DNA from 3 places in the Streptomyces sp. NBC_00872 genome. Region 3 is predicted to be linked to each of the others. Evidence: predicted binding sites of a transcription regulator. Region 3 holds the regulator's gene; each other region holds the start of a gene.
The links. The regulator HrcA, encoded in region 3, represses chaperone genes, less so after heat shock. The targets are predictions, from matches to a motif close to TTNGCACTCNGNNNNNCNGAGTGCNAA.
Positions count from the first base shown of each region.

Region 1: the regulator HrcA is predicted to act here: its motif matches at 2,996-3,022, upstream of groL (chaperonin GroEL).
Region 2: the regulator HrcA is predicted to act here: its motif matches at 1,861-1,887, upstream of groES (co-chaperone GroES).

Region 1 is NZ_CP108806.1:5,223,626-5,228,634, reverse strand. Features, by position in the region: gene OG214_RS22500 (hypothetical protein) at 1-503, opposite strand, end outside; gene OG214_RS22495 (sigma-70 family RNA polymerase sigma factor) at 500-976, opposite strand; gene groL (chaperonin GroEL) at 1,246-2,868, opposite strand; gene OG214_RS22485 (cold-shock protein) at 3,293-3,496, opposite strand; gene OG214_RS22480 (ubiquitin-like small modifier protein 1) at 3,883-4,158, opposite strand; gene thrC (threonine synthase) at 4,278-5,009, opposite strand, start outside.
Region 2 is NZ_CP108806.1:3,682,393-3,687,401, forward strand. Features, by position in the region: gene groL (chaperonin GroEL) at 1-1,304, opposite strand, end outside; gene groES (co-chaperone GroES) at 1,406-1,714, opposite strand; gene OG214_RS15595 (hypothetical protein) at 2,162-2,569, opposite strand; gene OG214_RS15600 (polysaccharide deacetylase family protein) at 2,586-3,497, opposite strand; gene OG214_RS15605 (THUMP-like domain-containing protein) at 3,749-5,009, shown strand, end outside.
Region 3 is NZ_CP108806.1:6,215,647-6,220,655, reverse strand. Features, by position in the region: gene OG214_RS26635 (nitronate monooxygenase) at 1-715, opposite strand, end outside; gene dnaJ (molecular chaperone DnaJ) at 1,017-2,153, opposite strand; gene hrcA (heat-inducible transcriptional repressor HrcA) at 2,154-3,170, opposite strand; gene OG214_RS26620 (MBL fold metallo-hydrolase) at 3,413-4,267, shown strand; gene OG214_RS26615 (DUF3097 domain-containing protein) at 4,301-5,009, shown strand, end outside.

The DNA.
Region 1 (5,009 bases), 990 kb from region 3:
TCCCCGTCCTCCGTGAGCAGGAAGACGTACTCCTTCCCCGCGGTCAGCGGGGCCGTCTCGGCGGCGGCACCCGGGGTGACGTAGGACAACTCGATCCGGGCCCCGGGCACTTCGCCCTTGGCCGTCGCCGTGACCTCCACCGGCGCGACCGTGTCCGGGGCCTGCCCCCGGCCGGCGTCCGGGCCCTCCTCGCGGCCGGGGCCGAGCCTGCCCCGTACGATCACGTCCGCCGCCGCCTCCAACTGCCCGGTGCTCCCGTAGTACGCCTGGTCCGCGATGGCGCCGCCGCCTCCGGGCGAACGCCCGCCCGGCCCCTCCCAGCCCCCGCCCCCGGTCGCGAGGAACGCGACGCCCGCGACGACAGCGGCCGTACCGCCCGCGAGCGCCGTCACCAGAACGGTCCGACGGCCCGGTCCCCGACGCGCGGACACGGCCGGTCCCGGGACCGGCTCCGCCCCCGGCACCGGGTTGGCGTGCTTGATCAGGGATTTGACGCGGATCACGCCGACTCCTCGGGCTCGGGCTGTACAGAACGGTCTCGTACGTAAAGGTCCCGGAACGCCTTACGGGCCCGGTGCAGCCGGACCCAGACCGCCGGGACCCCGCAGCCGAGGACCTCGCCGATCTCGGCGGCGCTCAGTCCGTCCCAGTAACTGAGCATCAGCACATCCCGGTGCCGGCCGGGGAGCCGGTCGAGGGTGTCCAGTACGGCGGTGTCCTGCCCGGACGCGGGCGCGCGGTTCAGTTCGTCGGTGATACGCCGGTGGAGTTCGGTCAGACGCGCGGTCCTGCGGTAGTGGTTGCTCAGCAGATTGCGCGCGGTGACGAACAGCCAGCCGCTGCTCGGCTCATGGCCCGCGGCCGTCCGTTCCCACGCGGTCCTGAAGACCTCCGCGGTCAGCTCCTCGGCCGCGCCCCGGTCGCCCAGCCGCCGGTGGACATAGGCCGATACGCGCGGGTGCTCGCGTGTGTACATGGCCGTGAACCGCTCGGAGCGATCGCCGTCGGGCGCACGGCCCCCGTCGCTCCCCGTCGTCCGAAAGGTTTCCACACCTCTCATATGTCATGAGCCCGGCGGATCCTTACAAGCCCCGAGCCCCGAGCCCCCGCCCCGAGCCCTGAAGCCCAAGGCCGCGCGACACGGCCCGGGAAACGCCCGAGGGCGGCACCCCCGCGAAAGGGGTGCCGCCCTCGGTACGTACCAGGACCGCGTCCGAACCGGCCGGCTCCGAGGAGCCGTCAGGCTCAGAAGTCCATGTCACCGCCCGGCATACCGCCCGGAGCGGCCGCGGCGGCCTTCTCCGGCTTGTCGGCGATGACGGCCTCGGTGGTCAGGAACAGCGCGGCGATGGAGGCCGCGTTCTGCAGCGCGGACCGCGTCACCTTCGCCGGGTCGATGATGCCCTCGGCGATCATGTCGACGTACTCGCCGGTCGCGGCGTTCAGACCGTGGCCGACCGTCAGGTTGCGGACCTTCTCGACGACGACGCCGCCCTCAAGACCACCGTTGACGGCGATCTGCTTGAGCGGAGCCTCCAGCGCGAGCTTGACGGCGTTGGCACCGGTCGCCTCGTCGCCCTCCAGCTCCAGCTTCTCGAAGACCGAGGCGGCCTGGAGCAGAGCCACGCCGCCACCGGCGACGATGCCCTCCTCGACGGCGGCCTTGGCGTTGCGCACCGCGTCCTCGATGCGGTGCTTGCGCTCCTTCAGCTCGACCTCGGTGGCGGCACCGGCCTTGATGACGGCCACGCCGCCGGCCAGCTTCGCCAGGCGCTCCTGGAGCTTCTCGCGGTCGTAGTCCGAGTCGCTGTTCTCGATCTCGGCGCGGATCTGGTTGACCCGGCCGGCGACCTGGTCGCTGTCACCGGCACCGTCGACGATGGTGGTCTCGTCCTTGGTGATGACGACCTTGCGGGCGCGGCCCAGCAGGTCCAGGCCGGCGTTCTCCAGCTTGAGGCCGACCTCCTCGGAGATGACCGTGCCACCGGTGAGGATGGCGATGTCGTTCAGCATCGCCTTGCGGCGGTCACCGAAGCCCGGGGCCTTGACGGCGACGGACTTGAAGGTGCCACGGATCTTGTTGACGACCAGGGTCGACAGCGCCTCGCCCTCGACGTCCTCCGCGATGATCAGCAGGGGCTTGCCCGACTGCATGACCTTCTCCAGCAGCGGAAGGAGGTCCTTCACGTTGCCGATCTTGGAGTTGACGATCAGGAGGTACGGGTCGTCCAGGGACGCCTCCATACGCTCCATGTCCGTGGCGAAGTACGCGGAGATGTAGCCCTTGTCGAAGCGCATACCCTCCGTCAGTTCGAGCTCCAGACCGAAGGTCTGGGACTCCTCGACGGTGATGACGCCTTCCTTGCCGACCTTGTCCATGGCCTCGGCGATGAGCTCGCCGATCTGGGTGTCGGCGGCGGAGATGGAGGCGGTCGAAGCGATCTGCTCCTTGGTCTCCACGTCCTTGGCCTGCTCCAGCAGGGCGCCGGAGACGGCCTCGACGGCCTTCTCGATGCCGCGCTTGAGGGCCATCGGGTTGGCGCCGGCGGCCACGTTGCGCAGGCCCTCGCGGACGAGCGCCTGGGCCAGCACGGTCGCGGTGGTCGTACCGTCGCCGGCGACGTCGTCCGTCTTCTTGGCGACTTCCTTGACCAGCTCGGCGCCGATCTTCTCGTACGGGTCCTCGAGCTCGATCTCCTTGGCGATGGACACACCATCGTTGGTGATCGTGGGGGCGCCCCACTTCTTCTCGAGGACGACGTTGCGACCCTTGGGGCCAAGGGTGACCTTGACGGCGTCGGCGAGCTGGTTCATCCCGCGCTCGAGACCGCGCCGTGCCTCCTCGTTGAACGCGATGATCTTGGCCATGTGAAGTGGTCCTCCCGGACTGGGGTGGATTGCTCCGGACCGCGCTGGCGCCCGCGACGGACGGCCTGAGAGCCGTGCGGTTCCTTGCCCCACCGGCTCTTCGGGCCTCACCGACCCGGTCCTTAAGTTGTCACTCTCACTCGCAGAGTGCTAACGCCAATGATTAGCACTCGACCCCCGAGAGTGCAAGCGCCCCCGGACTCCGGCGGTGTCCCCACGCCGACCGCGCGCCACCCGCACGCCACCCGCGCCCGCTCACGCACGCGTTCACGCACACGCCCCCGTACCTCGCCCGCGTCCGGACACGCCCCCCGCACCCCGCCCGCGTCCGGACACGCACAAGGGGTCCGTATCCCGTCTCCGGGATACGGACCCCTCGGCGTGAGCCGTGAACTGCGTGCGTCGGTGGCCGATCGCGCCGGGATCAGACGGCGAGCTTGACCATGTCCGCCTGCGGACCCTTCTGGCCCTGCGAGATCTCGAACTCCACTCGCTGACCTTCTTCAAGGGTGCGGTAACCGTCCATCTGAATCGCGCTGTAGTGGACGAAAACATCCGCACCACCGTCTACCGCGATGAAGCCGTAGCCCTTCTCCGCGTTGAACCACTTGACGGTGCCCTGAGCCATGCCTAACTCCCCTATTACTGGCCCTTCCAGGGGCCACACTTCGCGCCGGAACGCGTCGACCGCGGCTGAATGTATCTGCCCAACTGCCCTCTGCAACAGGTCAATCGGACGAGAATTCTGGGCATGGCTGAACACGCATAGCGACGAATTCGCTGCGTTCCCGGGCAAGTCGGGCCGGGCAAAGCGCACCTAAAGTGCAAACAGCGCGATGACTTCAGCCCTATGTTGTCGCGTTCTCATACGCGCGCCGGATGGGCGGCGGAGGGGCGTTCCCACACTCTATCGCGTTCAACCATAAAGAATGGCTCCCTCCGCTTCTCTTGCGGAGGGAGCCATACCGGTCACACGGAGTCGCCACGAGGGGGCCGGGCCCGGGGGCGCGGGGCTCAGCCTCCGGCGACCGCGGGGATGATCGAGACGCCGGCGCCCGCCGGGGTCGCGGTCTCCAGACCCTGCTCGAAGCGGACGTCGTCGTCGTTCACGTACACGTTCACAAAGCGGCGCAACTTGCCCTGGTCGTCCAGGACCCGCGCGGCGATACCGGGGTGGCTGGCCTCCAGGGACTGGATGACCTCGGAGAGGGTCGCCCCTTCGGCCGGGACCTCGGCCTTGCCGCCGGTGTACGTACGGAGAATGGTGGGGATGCGGACATTGACGCTCATGATGGGTGTTCTGCCTTCCGTCTTCCGTGACGTCGTCGGGGTCGATAAGCCTGATCGCGGGTCAGCGGGCCGAGCCGGGTCAATGGGCCGGATCGCGGGTCATCGGGCCGGGCGGCCGGTCAGCGGGCCAGACCGGCGTCGCGGAACGCGTCCAGGCTCGGGCGGATGGTCGCGGTCGGGCCCGTCGTCGGCGCCACCGCGTCCAGGGTCTTCAGTCCGTCACCCGTGTTGAGGACCACGGTCGTCAGCGCCGGGTCGAGCACCCCCGCCTCGATCAGCTTCTTGGTCACGCCGACGGTCACCCCGCCCGCGGTCTCCGCGAAGATGCCCTCGGTGCGCGCCAGCAGCTTGATCGCGTCGACGATCTGCTCGTCGTCGACGTCCTCGACCGCGCCGCCGGTGCGACGGGCGATGTCCAGGACGTACGGGCCGTCGGCCGGGTTGCCGATCGCTAGGGACTTGGCGATGGTGTTGGGCTTCTGCGGCCGTACGACATCGTGTCCGGCCTTGAAGGCGGTGGACACCGGCGAGCAGCCCTCGGCCTGGGCGCCGAAGATCTTGTACGGCCTGTCCTCCACGAGCCCCAGCTTGATCAGCTCCTGGAGACCCTTGTCGATCTTCGTGAGCTGTGACCCGGAGGCGATCGGGATGACGATCTGGTCGGGCAGCCGCCAGCCGAGCTGCTCGCAGATCTCGTACGCGAGGGTCTTGGAGCCCTCGCCGTAGTACGGACGGAGGTTGACGTTGACGAAGCCCCAGCCCTCGCCCAGCGGATCGCCGATCAGCTCCGAGCAGAAACGGTTCACGTCGTCGTAGTTGCCCTCGATGCCGACGAGTTCACCGCCGTACAC
Region 2 (5,009 bases), 2.5 Mb from region 3:
TCGCCCTCCTTGCCGAGGTTGCCCTCCAGCACCTTGGCCGCGTGCACCAGGGCGGAGCCACCACCGGAGACGATGCCCTCCTCGACCGCGGCGCGGGTCGCGGAGATGGCGTCCTCCAGACGGTGCTTCTTCTCCTTCAGCTCCACCTCGGTGGCGGCGCCGACCTTGATCACGCACACGCCGCCGGCCAGCTTCGCGAGGCGCTCCTGGAGCTTCTCGCGGTCCCAGTCGGAGTCCGTGCCCTCGATCTCGGCCTTGATCTGGTTGATACGGCCCGCGACGTCACCGGAGTTGCCTCCGCCGTCGACGATGGTCGTGTCGTCCTTGGAGATGGTGACGCGGCGGGCGGAGCCCAGCACGTCCAGACCGGCCTGGTCGAGCTTGAGGCCGACCTCCTCGGCGATGACGGTCGCGCCCGTGAGGGTGGCGATGTCGCCGAGCATGGCCTTGCGGCGGTCACCGAAGCCGGGGGCCTTCACCGCGACCGCGTTGAAGGTGCCGCGGATCTTGTTGACGACGAGGGTGGAGAGCGCCTCGCCCTCGACGTCCTCGGCGATGATCAGCAGCGGCTTGGAGCCACCCGCCTGGATGACCTTCTCCAGCAGCGGCAGCAGGTCCTGGATGGAGGAGATCTTGCCCTGGTGGACCAGGATGTACGGGTCGTCGAGGACGGCCTCCATACGCTCCTGGTCGGTGACCATGTACGGGGAGAGGTAGCCCTTGTCGAAGGCCATGCCCTCGGTGAAGTCCAGCTCCAGACCGAAGGTGTTGGACTCCTCGACGGTGATGACACCGTCCTTGCCGACCTTGTCCATCGCCTCGGCGATCAGCTCGCCGACCTGCTGGTCCTGCGCGGAGAGCGCGGCCACGGCGGCGATGTCGGACTTGTCCTCGATCGGACGGGCGGTCGCGAGCAGCTCGTCGGAGACGGCCTTGACCGCGGCGTCGATGCCCTTCTTCAGGGCGGCCGGGGAAGCGCCGGCGGCGACATTGCGCAGGCCCTCGCGGACCAGCGCCTGGGCCAGCACCGTGGCGGTGGTGGTGCCGTCACCCGCGATGTCGTTGGTCTTGGTCGCCACCTCCTTCACGAGCTGGGCGCCCAGGTTCTCGTACGGGTCGTCGATCTCCACCTCGCGGGCGATCGTGACACCGTCGTTGGTGATGGTGGGGGCGCCGAACTTCTTGTCGATGACGACGTTGCGGCCCTTGGGGCCGATCGTCACCTTCACCGTGTCGGCAAGCTTGTTGACGCCGCGCTCGAGGGCGCGACGGGCGTCCTCGTCGAACTTCAGGATCTTCGCCATGGGAGCTTTCTCTGTCCTCTCACACGAACCGCGCCCCTGTCCGCCCGGCAATCGCAGGGCGGCCAGGGGCGCGGTTCACAAGCAAACTCGAACGTGGGTGATTACTTCTCGATGATCGCGAGCACGTCGCGAGCCGAGAGGACGAGGTACTCCTCGCCGCTGTACTTCACCTCGGTGCCGCCGTACTTGCTGTACAGAACGACGTCGCCGACGGAAACGTCGAGCGGGAGCCGCTCGCCGTTCTCGAAACGGCCCGGACCGACAGCCAGGACGACGCCCTCCTGGGGCTTCTCCTTGGCGGTGTCCGGGATAACCAGGCCAGAGGCCGTGGTCTGCTCGGCGTCGAGCGGCTGGACCACAATGCGGTCCTCGAGCGGCTTGATGGCAACCTTGGTGCTGGCGGTCGTCACGATCCGACCTCCCCCTTCGGAGATCTCACGGGGTTAACTGTCTGAGGGTGGCGACCAGGTCGATCCGTCGTCGCGGGTGCCGGACCTGCCAGTCGCGCTTTGGCACTCTCCAGTGGGGAGTGCCAGACCCGAGACTATGACCGCGATTAGCACTCGGTCAAGCGGAGTGCCAATACGGCCCGGCGTGGCGGTTCCGTCTCGATACGGAAACGGGCATGCGGGGCTCTGGATTCCGTACGACTGTACGAACAGCGCACACGCCTGTGGACGGCGCACGCGGCCGGACCCCGGGCCGGAACCCGGCGCACGCGGCCGGACCCCAGGGCACGCTGCCGCCGGACCCCAGGGCTCACATCGGGGTCCGGCGCTCACGGTCAGGTCAGGTCAGGTCAGGGTCCGGCGCTCACAGTCAGGTCGGGGTCCGGCGCTCACAGCCAGGCCTGGTACTCACAGCTGGGCTCGCGCGTTCACGCCGAGGCCGCCGCCGGGACCGCCGCCCGGCTCCAGGTCCCGGGCGGGCCGCTCCTCCCCCGGGCACATCTCCCGGGGCTGCGGAGCGAGCCGTACGGCGCCGGGCCCGCCGTCCGCCCCCGGCGCCGGGGGCGGGGCGTGCGGGCCGACCTTCTGCGCCGCCTTGCGGCCGAGCCGTTCGATCGGGTCCACCGGATCGGACGACTGCGCACAGCCGGCGGTGGCGGTGATGAGCGCGCCGGCCGCCAGCGCACCGGCCAGCAGCCGGTACTCGGCTCTCATACGGCCCCCCGCGGCCCCGCGCGTACGCGCCGCGCCCGACGGGGCGGCCGGGGCAGGGGCGACCGGGGCGACCGGGCCGCACGCGTCCTCCCCGAGCCTCATAGGTACTCCCCCGCTGTCATACGTAGTCCTCCAGCTTGCCCACGGCGTAACCCTTGTCCGTGATCACCTTCATCACCTGGCGGATCATGTCGGGCATGGAGCCCGCCCACTCCTCGGGGCCGCGGAAGTGGGTGAGGATGATGTCCCCGGGGTGCATGTCCTTGTCCCACTCGCGCCACTCCATATGGTCGGGAAACGCCTCCGACGCCCAGAGGGGCGCGGCCTTCACACCGCACTCCTTGGCGGCGACCAGCGTGTCGCGGTTGTAGTTGCCGAACGGCGGCCGGAAGAGCGTGGGCCGGTGTCCGTACCGCTGCTGGAGCTTGTCCTGCTGGCCGCAGATCTCCCGCTTCTGCTCGTCGTAGGACAGTCCGGGCATATAGGGGTGGTTGAGGGTGTGATTGTTCAGCGTCACCCCGTTGTCCTGCATCTTCTTGAAGTAGTCGTAGTTGTTGTTGATGACGTAGTCGCTGAGGAACGCGGTGTACGGGATCTTCAGCTCGCTCATCATCCGCAGCAGCTCGGGGTCCTTCTCCACACCGTCGTCGATGGTCAGGAAGACGACCTTGTCCTGGGTCGGGACGGTGGTGAAGATCGGTGGCAGTTCCTCGCTGTCCTGGACCTCGAAGCCCTCGCGGGTGGTGATGGCCGGCTTCACGGTCGGCGGCCGGGGCGCGGGCAGCGGGGTGGCACTGAGCCCCCACTTCTTGGCCGCGATCGCACGGGCCGCCTGGTTGCGGCGGAGGTTGTCGGCGTAACCGGCGATCATCCCGGCCGGGGCCTCCTTCTGGGCCTCCCCCGGGGCGCCGTGCCCCGGCCCGCCCGGCAGACCCGGTTGGCCCGGGTGCCCGGCCGCGGGTTTCGGCACCTCACCCGCGCCGCCGGCGCATCCCGAACCGATCACGCCGACGAGCAGCGCCGCCGCCACCGCGCGTCCGCGCCGTCCGCGCCCGCCTCTCCTGACGCTCCCGTCGGCGCTCCCGCCCCTGCCGCCACCGCCACCGCCCCCGTCACTCCCGCCCCTACCGCTCCCGTCCCCCTTCGCCATAGTCGTCGCCTTTGCCATCATTTCTTCGTTTTGTCGTACTAGTTGCATGGTGTCGCATCCTGTCAGCGCGCGGCCCCCGCGCCCGGCCGACACCGCCGCCCCGGCACGCACCATCCCCCGGCTGGCTCACAATGGATCAGGTGACCGACCGCGCGCCTTCCCCTCCCGCTCCCTCACCCGCCTCCGCCCTACCCCCGCTCCCCCTCCTCGGGCCGCTGCTCTCCGCCGACGGCCAGGCGCTCCTCGCCGAACTGCGCGACCACGACCCGGCGGCGGAACTCGCCCTCGCCACCCGGCTGCGCCGCGAGCACCCGGCGGAGCTGGTCTCGGCGGCGCTGGCCCAGGCGCGGCTGCGTCAGCGCGGGGTGGCGAAGTTCGGCGCCGAGGACGCGTACCGCATGTACTTCACGCCGAACGGGATCGAGCAGGCCACGCGCGGCACCGTCGCCGCGTACCGCGCCGGGCGGTTCCGCGCGCTCGCGCCCGGACTCCGGATCACGGACCTGTGCTGCGGCATCGGCGGTGACGCGATCGAGCTGGCGCGCGCGGGCTTCACCGTGACCGCCGTCGATCTCGACCCGCTGACCTGCGAGATCGCCGCCGAGAATGTGCGCACCCTGGCCCCGGCCGCCCCGCCGACGATGGTGACCCGGGCGGATGTCCTGGAGTACGACCTGACGGGTGCGCGGACGCTGTTCATCGACCCCGCGCGGCGCGGCGGCCGGGGCAGGATCTTCGACCCGGAGGCGTACTCACCGCCCCTGTCGTGGGCCGTCGAAGCGGTACGCGGGGCCGGCACGGGCGCGGTCAAGATCGCGCCCGGCATTCCGCACGAGCTCATCCCCGACGACTTCGAGGCCGAGTGGATCTCGGACGGCGGTGATGTCAAGGAGGCGGTGCTCTGGCACGGCGGAACGCCTGGTTCCGTCACCCCCGGCGGCCGCCGCGCCACCCTGCTCACGCCCGGCCGTCCCCCCGGCCCGCCCACCGTGGTGACCCTCACCGGCCGCGGACTGCCCGACCCGCCCGTCCGCGCGACCGGCCGTTACCTGTACGAGCCCGACGGCGCCGTCATCCGCGCCCATCTGGTCGCCGAGGTGGCCGAGGAGCTGGACGGCGGGCTGCTCGACGAGACGATCGCGTACATCACTGCCGACGAGGCGCGCTCCACCCCGTACGCCACCGCCTACGAGATCACCGATGAACTCCCCTTCGGCCTCAAGAAACTCAAGGCCCTGCTGCGCGAACGCGAAGTCGGCGTCCTGACGGTGAAGAAGCGCGGCTCGGCGGTGGAGCCGGAGGAACTGCGCCGGCGTCTGAAACTCAAGGGCCCGCACGCGGCGACGGTTTTCCTGACCCGGGTCGCGGGCGCCCCGACCATGCTGCTCGGGC
Region 3 (5,009 bases):
CCGTACCGAGCTGCGCCGCGTCCGCGCCGGCCGCGAGCGCCGCCGCGATCTGGCCGCCGCGCATCAGCCCGCCCGCGGCGACGATCGGAAGCTGTACGGCCTCCTTGACCTGGGCGATCAGCGAGAGCAGTCCTATGCCCGCGCCGTCGACGGCGGGGTCGTCGCGGTGGGTGCCCTGGTGTCCGCCGGCCTCGACGCCCTGGACACAGACGGCGTCGGCGCCCGACCACTGCGCGGTCTGCGCCTCCTCGGGTGTGGTCACCGTGACCACGGTGTACGTTCCGGCGCGGGCCAGGGCGTCCAGGGTGGACCTGGTCGGGCACCCGAAGGTGAAGGAGACGACCGGCACCGGGTCGTCGAGCAGGATCGCGAGCTTGGCCTCATAGCCGTCGTCCCGTCCGGCCTCGGGATCGCCGAGCGGTGTCTCGTACCAGGTCGCCTCACCGGCGAGCTGATTGCGGTAGACCTCGATGGTCGCGCGGTCGGCGCTGTGCTGCTGCGGCATGAAGAGATTGATCCCGAAGGGCTGACCGGTCAGCCCGCGCAGCTGTTTGACCTCTTCGTACATACCGTCCGCCGTCTTGTACCCGGCGGCGAGGAACCCGAGACCGCCGGCCTCGCAGACAGCCGCGGCGAGCTGGGGGCAGGAGGCGCCGCCCGCCATGGGGGCCTGCACGATCGGATACCGGCAGAGATCGGTCAGTGCGGAGGACATGGAGGCATGGTGCCATGCCCTCCGTGACAGCTCCGAATCGGTGCCGCACCTGGCGGGGCCGCTGAAAAGGCCGCGCAAAAAGGCCGACGTCCAGAGAAATCCCTGAACGCCGGCCCACAACAACCCGTCGGCGCTGGACGTGTCCTTCAGCCGCGAGAACAGATCCCGCCGGCCGTTGGCCTACCGCCCGTTGAACGTGTCCTTCAGTCGCGAGAACAGACCCCGCCGACCCGGCTGACAGCACCACCCGGGGGACCACCCCCGGACCCCCGGCCCGGCAAACCGCCCACCAGCCACCGGCCTACCGGCCGTTGAACGCGTCCTTCAACCGCGAGAACAGACCCTGCTGACCCGGCTGGAACTGGCCCGTGGGGCGCTCCTCGCCGCGCAGCTTCGCCAGTTCGCGCAGCAGCCGCTCCTGCTCCGGGTCCAGCTTCGACGGGGTCATCACCTCGACATGCACGATCAGATCGCCCCGGCCGCCACCGCGCAGATGCGTGATACCCCGGCCGTGCAGCGGGATCGACTGGCCCGACTGCGTGCCCGGCCGCACGTCGATCTCCTCCATCCCGTCCAGCGTCTCCAGCGGGCACTTCGTGCCCAGCGACGCCGCCGTCATCGGGATGGTGACCGTGCAGTGCAGATCGTCGCCGCGCCGCTGGAACACCGAGTGCGCCAGCTCATGGATCTCGACGTACAGATCACCGGCGGGACCGCCGCCGGGGCCGACCTCGCCCTCACCCGCGAGCTGGATGCGGGTGCCGTTGTCGACACCGGCCGGGATCTTGACCGTGAGCGTACGGCGGGAGCGGATACGCCCGTCGCCCGCGCACTCGGGGCACGGTGTCGGCACGACCGTACCGAAGCCCTGGCACTGCGGGCACGGCCGCGAGGTCATGACCTGGCCCAGGAAGGACCGGGTGACCTGCGAGACCTCGCCACGGCCACGGCACATGTCACAGGTCTGCGCCGAGGTGCCGGGCGCCGCGCCCTCGCCGGAACAGGTCGTACAGACGACGGCCGTGTCGACCTGGATGTCCTTCGTCGTACCGAAGGCCGCCTCGTTGAGGTCGATCTCCAGCCGGATCATCGCGTCCTGGCCGCGCCGCGTCCGCGATCTGGGGCCGCGCTGCGACGCCGTGCCGAAGAACGCGTCCATGATGTCCGAGAAGTTGCCGAAGCCACCGGCCCCGAAGCCGCCGGCGCCCCCGCCCCCGTTCGCCGAGAGGGGGTCCCCGCCGAGGTCGTAGACCTGTTTCTTCTGCGGGTCCGACAGCACCTCGTACGCGGCGTTGATCTCCTTGAAGCGCTCCTGCGTCTTGGGATCGGGATTGACATCCGGATGCAGCTCGCGCGCGAGCCGCCGGAATGCCTTCTTGATCTCGTCCTGAGATGCGTCGCGGCGTACGCCGAGTACGGCGTAATAGTCCGTGGCCACTTACGACTCCGCCAGGATCTGTCCGACGTAACGTGCCACTGCGCGTACCGCTCCCATCGTTCCGGGGTAGTCCATGCGGGTCGGTCCGACCACGCCGAGTTTGGCGACTGCCTCGTCGCCCGAACCGTAGCCGACCGCGACGACGGACGTGGAGTTGAGGCCCTCATGGGCGTTCTCGTGCCCGATACGTACGGTCATGCCGGGATCCTTGGCCTCGCCGAGCAGCTTGAGGAGCACCACATGCTCCTCCAGCGCCTCCAGCACCGGCCGGATGGTCAGGGGGAAGTCGTGTCCGAAACGGGTGATGTTGGCCGTACCGCCGATCATCAGCCGCTCCTCGGTCTCCTCGACCAGGGTTTCGAGCAGGGTCGCGAGCACGGTGGACACCACACCGCGGTCCTCCTGCTCGAAGGAGTCGGGCAGGTCCTGCACGAGCTGCGGGACATCCGCGAAGCGGCGTCCTACGATCCGGCTGTTGAGCCGCGCCCGGAGATCCGCGAGCGAGGTCTCACCGAAGGGCGCGGGAGCGTCGACCATGCGCTGCTCGACCCGTCCCGTGTCCGTGATCAGGACGAGCATCAGCCGGGCGGGCGCGAGCGCCAGCAGCTCCACGTGCCGCACCGTCGAGCGGGTCAGCGAGGGGTACTGGACGACGGCGACCTGCCGGGTGAGCTGCGCCAGCAGCCGGACCGTACGGCCCACGACGTCGTCGAGGTCGACGGCGCCGTCCAGGAAGTTCTGGATGGCACGGCGCTCCGGCGAGGACAGCGGCTTGACACCGGCCAGCTTGTCGACGAAGAGCCGGTAGCCCTTGTCGGTCGGGATGCGTCCCGCGCTGGTGTGCGGCTGGGCGATGAAGCCCTCGTCCTCCAGCACCGCCATGTCATTGCGGACGGTCGCCGGTGAGACACCGAGCTTGTGGCGCTCGGTGAGCGCCTTGGAGCCGACGGGCTCCTCGGTGCCGACATAGTCCTGGACGATGGCGCGCAGCACCTCGAGTCTGCGTTCGCTGAGCATGGCGCACACCTCCAGCTCTGGTCGTCGTGCCGGGCCGTTCCGCGGTCGTTCCGGTCCTGCTACTCACTTCTTGGCAACTTCTTGACACTCTTCTTGGCACTCGCTCACGGGGAGTGCCAATACTCCCCCCGTAAGTGTACGGCCGTGGGGTACACCCGGAGCAAGAGCGGCCGAACACGGTACCGCCCGATCCGGCGTATCGGTGGCGGCGCCGTTTCCGTACCGTCCCGTAGCGTCCTGGTATGGACGTCTGTTGGGAAGAACACGGGTGGGAGCGGCTGGCCCCGGGAGTGGGGCGGCGACGGCTGCCGGGGTGGGACGCGACGGCCGGACTGGTCGTGGGCACGGACGCCGTCCTGCTGTACGACACGGGCTCGACGGTCCGTGAGGGCGCCGAACTCGCCGCCGGGGTACGGGCCCTGCTGGGCGGCGGCCGGCACGTGACGCATATCGCACTCAGCCACCCGCACTTCGACCATGTGCTGGGGACGGCCGCGTTCCCGGGGGCGGAGGTGTACGGGGCGGTGGGCATGGCGCGGCTGCTGACGGCGGGCGGCTCGGGCCCGTCCGGCCCGTCCGGCCTGTCCGGCCTGTCCGATCCAGCCGTCATGTCGGGTATGTCGGGCCTGTTCGAGGAGGCCGTACGGCTCGGGGCGGACGCGGAGGAGACGGCGAGGGCGGTGGACGGGCTGGTGGCACCCCGGCACGAGGTGTCGGGGCTGCTCACCCTGGAACTGGGCGGCGGGCGCCGGGCGGTGCTGGTGAACGCGGGGCCCGGCCATACGGCGCACGACTTGGCGGTACTGGTGGCGGGGGCTTCGGGGGCGGCCGAGGTGGCAGGGGCGTCGGGGGCGACCAGGGTCGCGGGGGCTTCGGGCGCGACCTCGGTGGTCTTCTGCGGCGATCTGGTGGAGGAGTCCGGTGAGCCGCAGGCGGGCCCCGACGCCGTCCCGGGGCGCTGGCCGGCCGCCCTGGACCGGCTGCTGACGCTGGGGGGCGAGGACGCGGTGTATGTGCCGGGACACGGCGCGGTGGTGGACGCGGCGTTCGTACGGGCACAACGCGACGCGCTGGCGGCGCGGTTCGGGGTGTCGTAGCCGTACCGGCCGGTGCGGCCTATCGTCTTGCGAATGCGTAGCTACAGCCCCGATCTGACGCCTCCGTGGAAGAAGTCCACGCCCGCGCCCGAGGTCCCGGCGGAGCCGGATCCGGATCTGGTGGTCGAGGAGGTGTCGACGGGATTCTGCGGTGCGGTGGTCCGCTGCGAGAAGACCGCGGAGGGTCCGACGGTCACGCTGGAGGACCGGTTCGGCAAGCACCGGGTCTTCCCGCTCGTCCCCGGCGGGTTCCTGCTGGACGGGCGGGTGGTCACCCTGGTGCGCCCGACGGCGGGGGGCCCGGCCCGCCCGACCCGTACGGCCTCCGGCTCCGTGGCCGTGCCCGGGGCCCGTGCGCGGGTGGCGCGGGCCGGCCGTATCTATGTCGAGGGCCGGCACGACGCCGAACTGGTGGAGAAGGTGTGGGGCGACGATCTGCGCGTCGAGGGCGTGGTCGTCGAGTATCTGGGCGGTATCGACGATCTTCCGGCTGTCGTGGCCGAGTTCGGCCCGGCGCCGGACGCCCGGCTCGGTGTGCTGGTCGACCATCTCGTGCCGGGCTCGAAGGAGTCCCGTATCGCCGCGGCGGTGACCGGCCCGGACGTCCTGGTGGCGGGCCACCCGTACATCGACGTCTGGGAGGCGGTGAAGCCGTCGTCGGTGGGCATCCCCGAGTGGCCCTCGGTCCCGAGGGGCGAGGACTGGAAGACGGGCGTCTGCCGCGCGCTGGGCTGGCCGGAGA